Regions from separate parts of the Priestia sp. FSL R5-0597 genome, predicted to be linked through region 3. Evidence: riboswitches for the same ligand, from Rfam matches in the RefSeq annotation. Region 3 holds a riboswitch; each other region holds the start of a gene.
What was found. Region 3 has a riboswitch for lysine ahead of MKX72_RS12810 (amino acid permease). Riboswitches for the same ligand answer to the same signal wherever they lie in the genome.

Region 1 (2,276 bases), 200 kb from region 3:
CTCATGCTATATGTATGCAATTTTAGCATAGCAAAAAAAGAAGTCACATACTAGGCGAAGCTATTTTAAGCTTATTTTTAAGCCTTGCTGACTTTGACATATAGCTCCTTTCGTCTCGTAAACAAAAGCGGTAGAAGTTCTTTTACCAAGATTATAACAGGGTGAAGAAAGCCATAAATAGTGGTAGTACGTCTTTAACGCTGTGGCTTACGGCTTTTCTATTATAGGTGCTGAATAAAAAAATGAAAGAATAAAACCACTATAATATGTAAATAAAAAGAAATAACCATTATTTTAAGGAGAGCGTATGCAATCTTCATTTGTATTATTTTTTATCATTCTTGGTTTACTATTTGGCAAGTGGCGAAGGTATCAAGAATACTACCCTACTTTGCTGTTTTGGGTCACGGGGAATTTGCTTTATGAAGTGCTGCTGTTTCATCACCGCGTATGGGTATTTCACCCTGTTGGTATTGATCATCTTTTTCTACCCGATCACCTAATGGTTTCTCTTGGAATAACCTTAATTATTTATCCGTTTGTTATACCGGTTTTTTTAGGAAGGCTGCCGCTGCATGTAAGCGGCCGGCTGTGGTGGATTCTTTTATGGGCGCTTTTATTTACTGTGATTGAGTTCATTGCTTATGTTAATCACAGTATCACTCATCATTATGGATGGTCGCTGCTATGTTCTTTTCTCTTCAATATTGTCACGTTCTCACTTTTAATCATTCATCAGAAGACCGCGCTGGCTGCTTGGATTCTATCTGGAAGCTTCATAGCTTTTTTATTTATCTTCTTTGATATTCCTATGCCTTAACTTTTCATTGACTAGACAGAGGAAAAGGAAATATAATAGGAGTTACATTTAAATATAATTTTCCTCTCTGAGAATAGAGGTGCATGAAATCAAGAGTCACTTATTGGAGACTAATGGAGTCTGTGAAGATAAGTAAAAGGGATTTCGTGCCGAAGTATATAAACATCCATTGTGTTCATATACTGGTTCAGTATTGAATAAATGCTGAGCTGTCACAAACCACTTGGTTTGTGGAGAGCTATTGAAGAGATGTTGATGCCTAGAATGTAATAATACTTTATTATTATGAAACCAAGACGCGTGAACATCACTTCACGGGTCTTTTTTGTGTTTTTCTACTGACCATCAAAGTTATAGTTGAATGATTTAAATGGAGGGATACGGATTATGTACTTACATGGAACGAGTAAAATTAACAGCAGCAATCATTTAGAAATTGGGCAGTGCGATACGGTCGAACTGAAAAAACAATACGGCACTCCCCTATACATCTACGATCAAGAATTAATTGAGACGAAATGCAAGGCCTTCCATTCAGCCTTTCAAAGAAGCGGCTTTTCATATCAAATCGCCTATGCAGGGAAAGCGTTTCTTTGTATGGAAATGGCTAGCCTTTTAACGAAGCTTGATATGTCATTAGATGTGGTCTCAGGAGGCGAATTATTTACAGCTCTTGAAGCGGGATATCCAGCTGAACGCATTCATTTTCACGGAAATAACAAAACGATTGAAGAAATTGAAATGGCTCTTGATGCGAATATTGGCTGTTTTGTTGTGGATAACTTTACCGAACTTGAAGTTTTACATGCCTTAGCAGCTGAGCGCAAACAGAAAGCATCTATTCTTCTGCGTGTTACTCCAGGGATTGAAGCCCACACACATGAATATATTATGACCGGACAGGAAGACTCCAAGTTTGGATTTGGTCTTTCCAATGACCAGGCTATGAAAGCGGTAAGTTCTGCATTAGAAAAGCCTTACTACGATCTTTTAGGCATTCATTGTCATATTGGTTCGCAAATTTTTGAAGTAGATGGTTTTTCTCGCGCCATTGATATTTTAACTGATTTCTTATTCAGTATTCGTGATAAAATGGAATTTGAAGTAAAAGTTTTAAACGTAGGTGGTGGTTTTGGTATTCGTTATACCGAAAGCGACTCTCCACTTCCAGTTGAGTATTATGTAGATGCACTGATAGAAAAGCTAAGCCGCACGTTAACTGAACAGAATTATACCCTTCCGGAAGTCTGGATTGAGCCTGGAAGAAGCATCGTAGGAGAAGCAGGTACAACGCTTTATACAATCGGCTCAACGAAGGAGATTCCAGGTGTACGCAAATACGTAGGAATTGATGGCGGTATGACCGATAATATCCGTCCTGCTCTTTACGATGCAAAACATGAAGCTGTCTTGGCTAATAGAGTGACGGATAAAAAAGATGAAACAGTATCAATTG
Region 2 (2,276 bases), 2.0 Mb from region 3:
GATCCCACAATCGATACTTTGGCCAGACTGCTTTCATGTTCAATACGCGTATACCCCAAGGTAGATTTATACTCTTTTAAGACGGCAAGAGCAGCTTCTACATCTACAGTTTTAATAGAAAATGAGATAGAGAGGCGATTATTAGCCGTTACGTTTTGAATAATAATATCCACATTTAACTGTTCTTTTGCTAATGCTGTAAAAATAGTAGAAAGAGTTTGTAACTCGTTGTTTAACCCTTCAATTGTCACCCGTGAAATATTATCTTCAAACGCAATTCCTCTTACGACTAAGTTTTGTTCCATTGAAACTTCCTCCTCAACAATCGTTCCATTCTCGTTTTCTAAGCTTGAACGCACTTCTAGCGGTACCTGATAATTTTTTGCAAACTCAACAGCGCGCGGATGCAGCACCCCTGCTCCTAAATTGGCTAATTCTAACATTTCGTCATATGAAATAGAATGAAGTTTACGAGCATCTTCTACGTAGCGCGGATCCGTCGTAAACACTCCTGTTACGTCTGTATAAATATCACATTTTGCAGCTTTTAGTGCCGCGGCAAGAGCTACTGCCGTAGTGTCAGAGCCGCCTCGACCTAATGTTGTAATGCTTCCATCTTCTGAACAGCCTTGGAATCCAGCTACTACTACGATTCGACCTCTATCTAATTGGCTTTGAATACGAGTCGTGTCAATGTGCTGGATTCGTGCATTGCTGTGAACTGCTTCCGTCTGGATACCAGCTTGCCAACCTGTTAGCGAAGTGGCTTCATGACCTTTGAATTGAAGAGCCATTGTTAACAGGGAAATCGTTACTTGTTCTCCAGTTGTAAGAAGCATATCCATTTCGCGTTTACTTGGACTGTCCGTAATATCACTTGCTAATTTCACCAGTGCATCTGTGGTTTTGCCCATTGCCGATACAACAACTACTACTTGGTTACCGCGCTCTGCTTCTTGAATAACACGGTTTGCTACATGTTGAATACGTTCAACAGAACCAACAGATGTTCCACCAAATTTTTGAACGATTAATGCCATAATTTTGTTCATTCCTTTTCAATAAATTTGCATATGCAGGATGATGAGAAGCTAAATTTTTTTACTCAGACAATAAAAAAAGCAATGAGATGAGCTCTCATTGCTTAACGAACGAAAATTATAAAACATAACCGTCCACTGCCGTGAGATAGCTCTCCAAGAATCTACATCTTGACAATCCTACGTTTATTCAACGCAGAACCAGCAATCATTACTATGAGGTAATGTTCACTTCGGCAAATTTCCCTTTCCGCATCGTTCATAAGGGCTCATACCCTTCCTGATGCGTACTGATTAAATTTGCACCTCTATCTTCACTTCATTTGATGAAGTGTCGTATGAAATTAGTTAATAGCTTATCAAATATTTTCTATTATTTCAAGACTATTTTTGTAATGTTTCATAAATTTTTTCAGCAATGTTTTGAGGAACACCTGAATTTCGTATATCTTCAACCGTTGCTTCTTTCAATTTTTTCACCGAACCAAAATGCTTTAACAAAGCTTTCTTACGCTTTTCTCCCACTCCCGGAATGTCGTCTAGAACTGACTGAAAAGCGGACTTAGAGCGCACTTGACGGTGGAAGGTGATTGCAAAGCGGTGAACTTCATCTTGAATTCGCTGAAGCAAATAAAATTCTTGACTATTGCGTTCAAGCGGTATGATTTGAGGAGGCTCACCAATCATCAGGTTGGAGGTTCTGTGTTTATCATCTTTAACAAGACCTGCTGTAGGCACTAAAAGTCCCAATTCATTTTCGAGAACGTCCTGGACTGCAGCTAAATGCCCTTTGCCTCCATCTACAACAATTAAATCAGGAAGCGGAAGGCCTTCTTTTAACGCTCTGGAATACCGTCTGCGAACGACTTCCCTCATGGAACTGTAATCATCTGGTCCCTTTACGGTCTTAATTTTATATTTGCGATATTCTTTCTTTTCCGGTTTCCCATCAACAAAAACAATCATCGCAGAAACTGGGTCTGTTCCTTGAATATTTGAGTTATCAAATGCTTCAATCCGATAAGGAGCGGCAATTCCAAGCTCTTCTCCTAACCGTTCAACTGCGCCAACTGTACGCTCTTCATCTCGTTCAATTAAATAGAATTTTTCACCGAGCGCAATTTTTGCATTTTTACACGCAAGTTCTACTAATTCTTTCTTTTTGCCTCGCTTTGGATGCTGAACCTCTACTTCTACTAACTTCTCAGCTAACTCTGCATCAATCGTTGCTGGAAC
Region 3 (2,276 bases):
TTATCAAACCTGACACACTTTTGTGTAAACAAAGGTGACAAATAAGAAAAAAGACTAAATCTTGGCAGATTTAGTCTTTTTTCTTATGATGAGTGTGATTTAGTTACAATCATTCTTGATGCCGATGGAATTAACAATGAAAGAATGACTAAGCAGGCTATTAGTGACCCTACCATTGAAATACCGTTCATTGAAAAAGAATACCACAGAGCGGACATACCCTTTGGTGCGTACGATCCCCAGAAAATAATACCAGCAATAAAGTGCCAGAAATAACGTGCGAAGCTGCCGATAATAAGGGATAAAACAATTAAAACAAAAGCTTTTGATCTGTTATTGGTAGCTAAATTTGTTTTAATAGATTGTGAAAAAATACCTCCAAAACCTATAAAAGCAAAAGCTACAATATATTCAATAAATGTTTGTAGCGCTGTTAAAATATAAGCTGTTCCTGTGGCTAACTGCAAAAGCCCCCATAATAGACCAGATAGAGCCCCGCCTTTTACTCCCCAGCGAAAGCACATAATAAAAATGGGCACCATGGAGAACGAAATGCTCACAGCCGTCGCAATTTTAATTGAAGGCAAAAGGTCAAGTAGAAGTGCCAATGCTGCAAAAATAGCTATTTCAATTTTAGCCTGTAAAGGTAATGCTTTATTCACGTTTCTCACTCCTGTTTTTGAATCATTCATATCAAACGGTTTACACAGGAGTAAGCAAATATATGCTACTATTCCCACATTCCTACGCTAGCGTTAACTAACAGGTTCGAAGGGTCTGAACATTTCGTTCACTCTCAGCACGGCGGCTCCCCCTGTGGTACGTTTGGATATTTATGTAGTATAAAGACAATGTTTATTATACCATACGTAACAAAATAGATTCGAGAGATTTCAAAGATGTTTCTATTTTCTGAATCTATTTTTTATAATGACAATCGTTTTAGTATTTGTTATACTTCTTTTATGTCAATTGAATATAAAAAACCCTCATCCTAATCGATGAGGTAGAGGTCGCAGTTTTTAATAGTAAAGTAACGGAAATGCAGAGAACATTGAGGATGTTGCTTGAAAGGAAAAATTGCCGAAGTTTAAATCACTTCTCGGTTGATTTAAGCTGGGGCTGTCTCCGAACAGGAACAGAACTGTCACATCATGCGAGTGATGTGAAGAGCTATCTTCACGGAAGGTTGACGCGGTTTTCAGATTTAAAAGCGCGCACATATACTGCGGGCTTTTTTTATGTTATCCCGTCTCTTTCCGTACATTCGAAAGGAGTATTTATCTATGCAAGAGCAGCAAGAATTAAAACGTGGGTTGAAATCTCGCCACTTAACGATGATTTCATTAGGAGGAGCCATCGGAACCGGCTTATTCCTAGCAAGTGGTGGAGCAATTCACACAGCAGGACCTGGGGGAGCGCTTTTAGCTTACGCTATTATTGGCGTAATGGTTTACTTTTTGATGACCAGTCTAGCAGAGCTCGCAGCTTATATGCCTGAAGCTGGTTCATTTAGTACGTATGCGTCTCGTTTTGTAGATCCATCCTTTGGTTTCGCTCTCGGCTGGAACTACTGGTATAACTGGGCTATTACGATTGCAGCTGAATTATCTGCTGGAGCCCTTATTATGAAATTTTGGTTCCCGAACTCTTCTTCTATTTTATGGAGTGCCCTGTTTTTATTAATTATGTTTGGGCTTAACTACCTTTCTGTAAAAGGATTTGGTGAATCTGAATTTTGGTTTTCGTTAATTAAAGTAGTAACGGTTATTATCTTTTTAGTTATTGGTATTATGATGATTTTTGGTATCTTTAACAATGAAGCACCAGGTTTTAAAAACTTCACGCTTGGTGATGGACCGATTCACGGTGGATTCTTCACTGTACTAGGTATCTTTATGGCAGCTGGTTTTTCATTCCAAGGAACAGAGTTGCTTGGAGTCGCAGCTGGAGAAAGTGAAGATCCGGAAAAAACGGTTCCTCGCGCAGTTAAACAAGTCTTCTGGCGCATCTTGTTATTTTATATTTTAGCTATTTTTGTTATTGGAATGCTTATTCCATACACAGCGAATTCATTAGCAAGTGATGACGTGCGAGTAAGTCCGTTTACTTTAATATTCGAACGAGCAGGTCTGGCGTTTGCAGCATCAGCGATTAATGCCGTTATTTTAACAGCTGTTTTATCTGCTGGTAACTCAGGTATGTATGCTTCTACGCGTATGCTGTGGAACTTAGCCAAAGATGGAAAAGCACCAAGGTTCTTAGCAAAAGTGAAT

Region 1: another riboswitch for lysine. It lies ahead of lysA (diaminopimelate decarboxylase); the one in region 3 lies ahead of MKX72_RS12810 (amino acid permease).
Region 2: another riboswitch for lysine. It lies ahead of MKX72_RS23850 (aspartate kinase); the one in region 3 lies ahead of MKX72_RS12810 (amino acid permease).

Annotation. Positions count from the first base shown of each region.
Region 1 is NZ_JBBOUZ010000001.1:2,319,097-2,321,372, reverse strand. It holds gene MKX72_RS11785 (CBO0543 family protein) at 308-820, shown strand; lysine riboswitch at 887-1,069, shown strand; gene lysA (diaminopimelate decarboxylase) at 1,208-2,276, shown strand, end outside.
Region 2 is NZ_JBBOUZ010000001.1:4,515,618-4,517,893, forward strand. It holds gene MKX72_RS23850 (aspartate kinase) at 1-1,040, opposite strand, end outside; lysine riboswitch at 1,182-1,359, opposite strand; gene uvrC (excinuclease ABC subunit UvrC) at 1,425-2,276, opposite strand, start outside.
Region 3 is NZ_JBBOUZ010000001.1:2,518,167-2,520,442, forward strand. It holds gene thiT (energy-coupled thiamine transporter ThiT) at 84-692, opposite strand; TPP riboswitch at 725-825, opposite strand; lysine riboswitch at 1,000-1,184, shown strand; gene MKX72_RS12810 (amino acid permease) at 1,287-2,276, shown strand, end outside.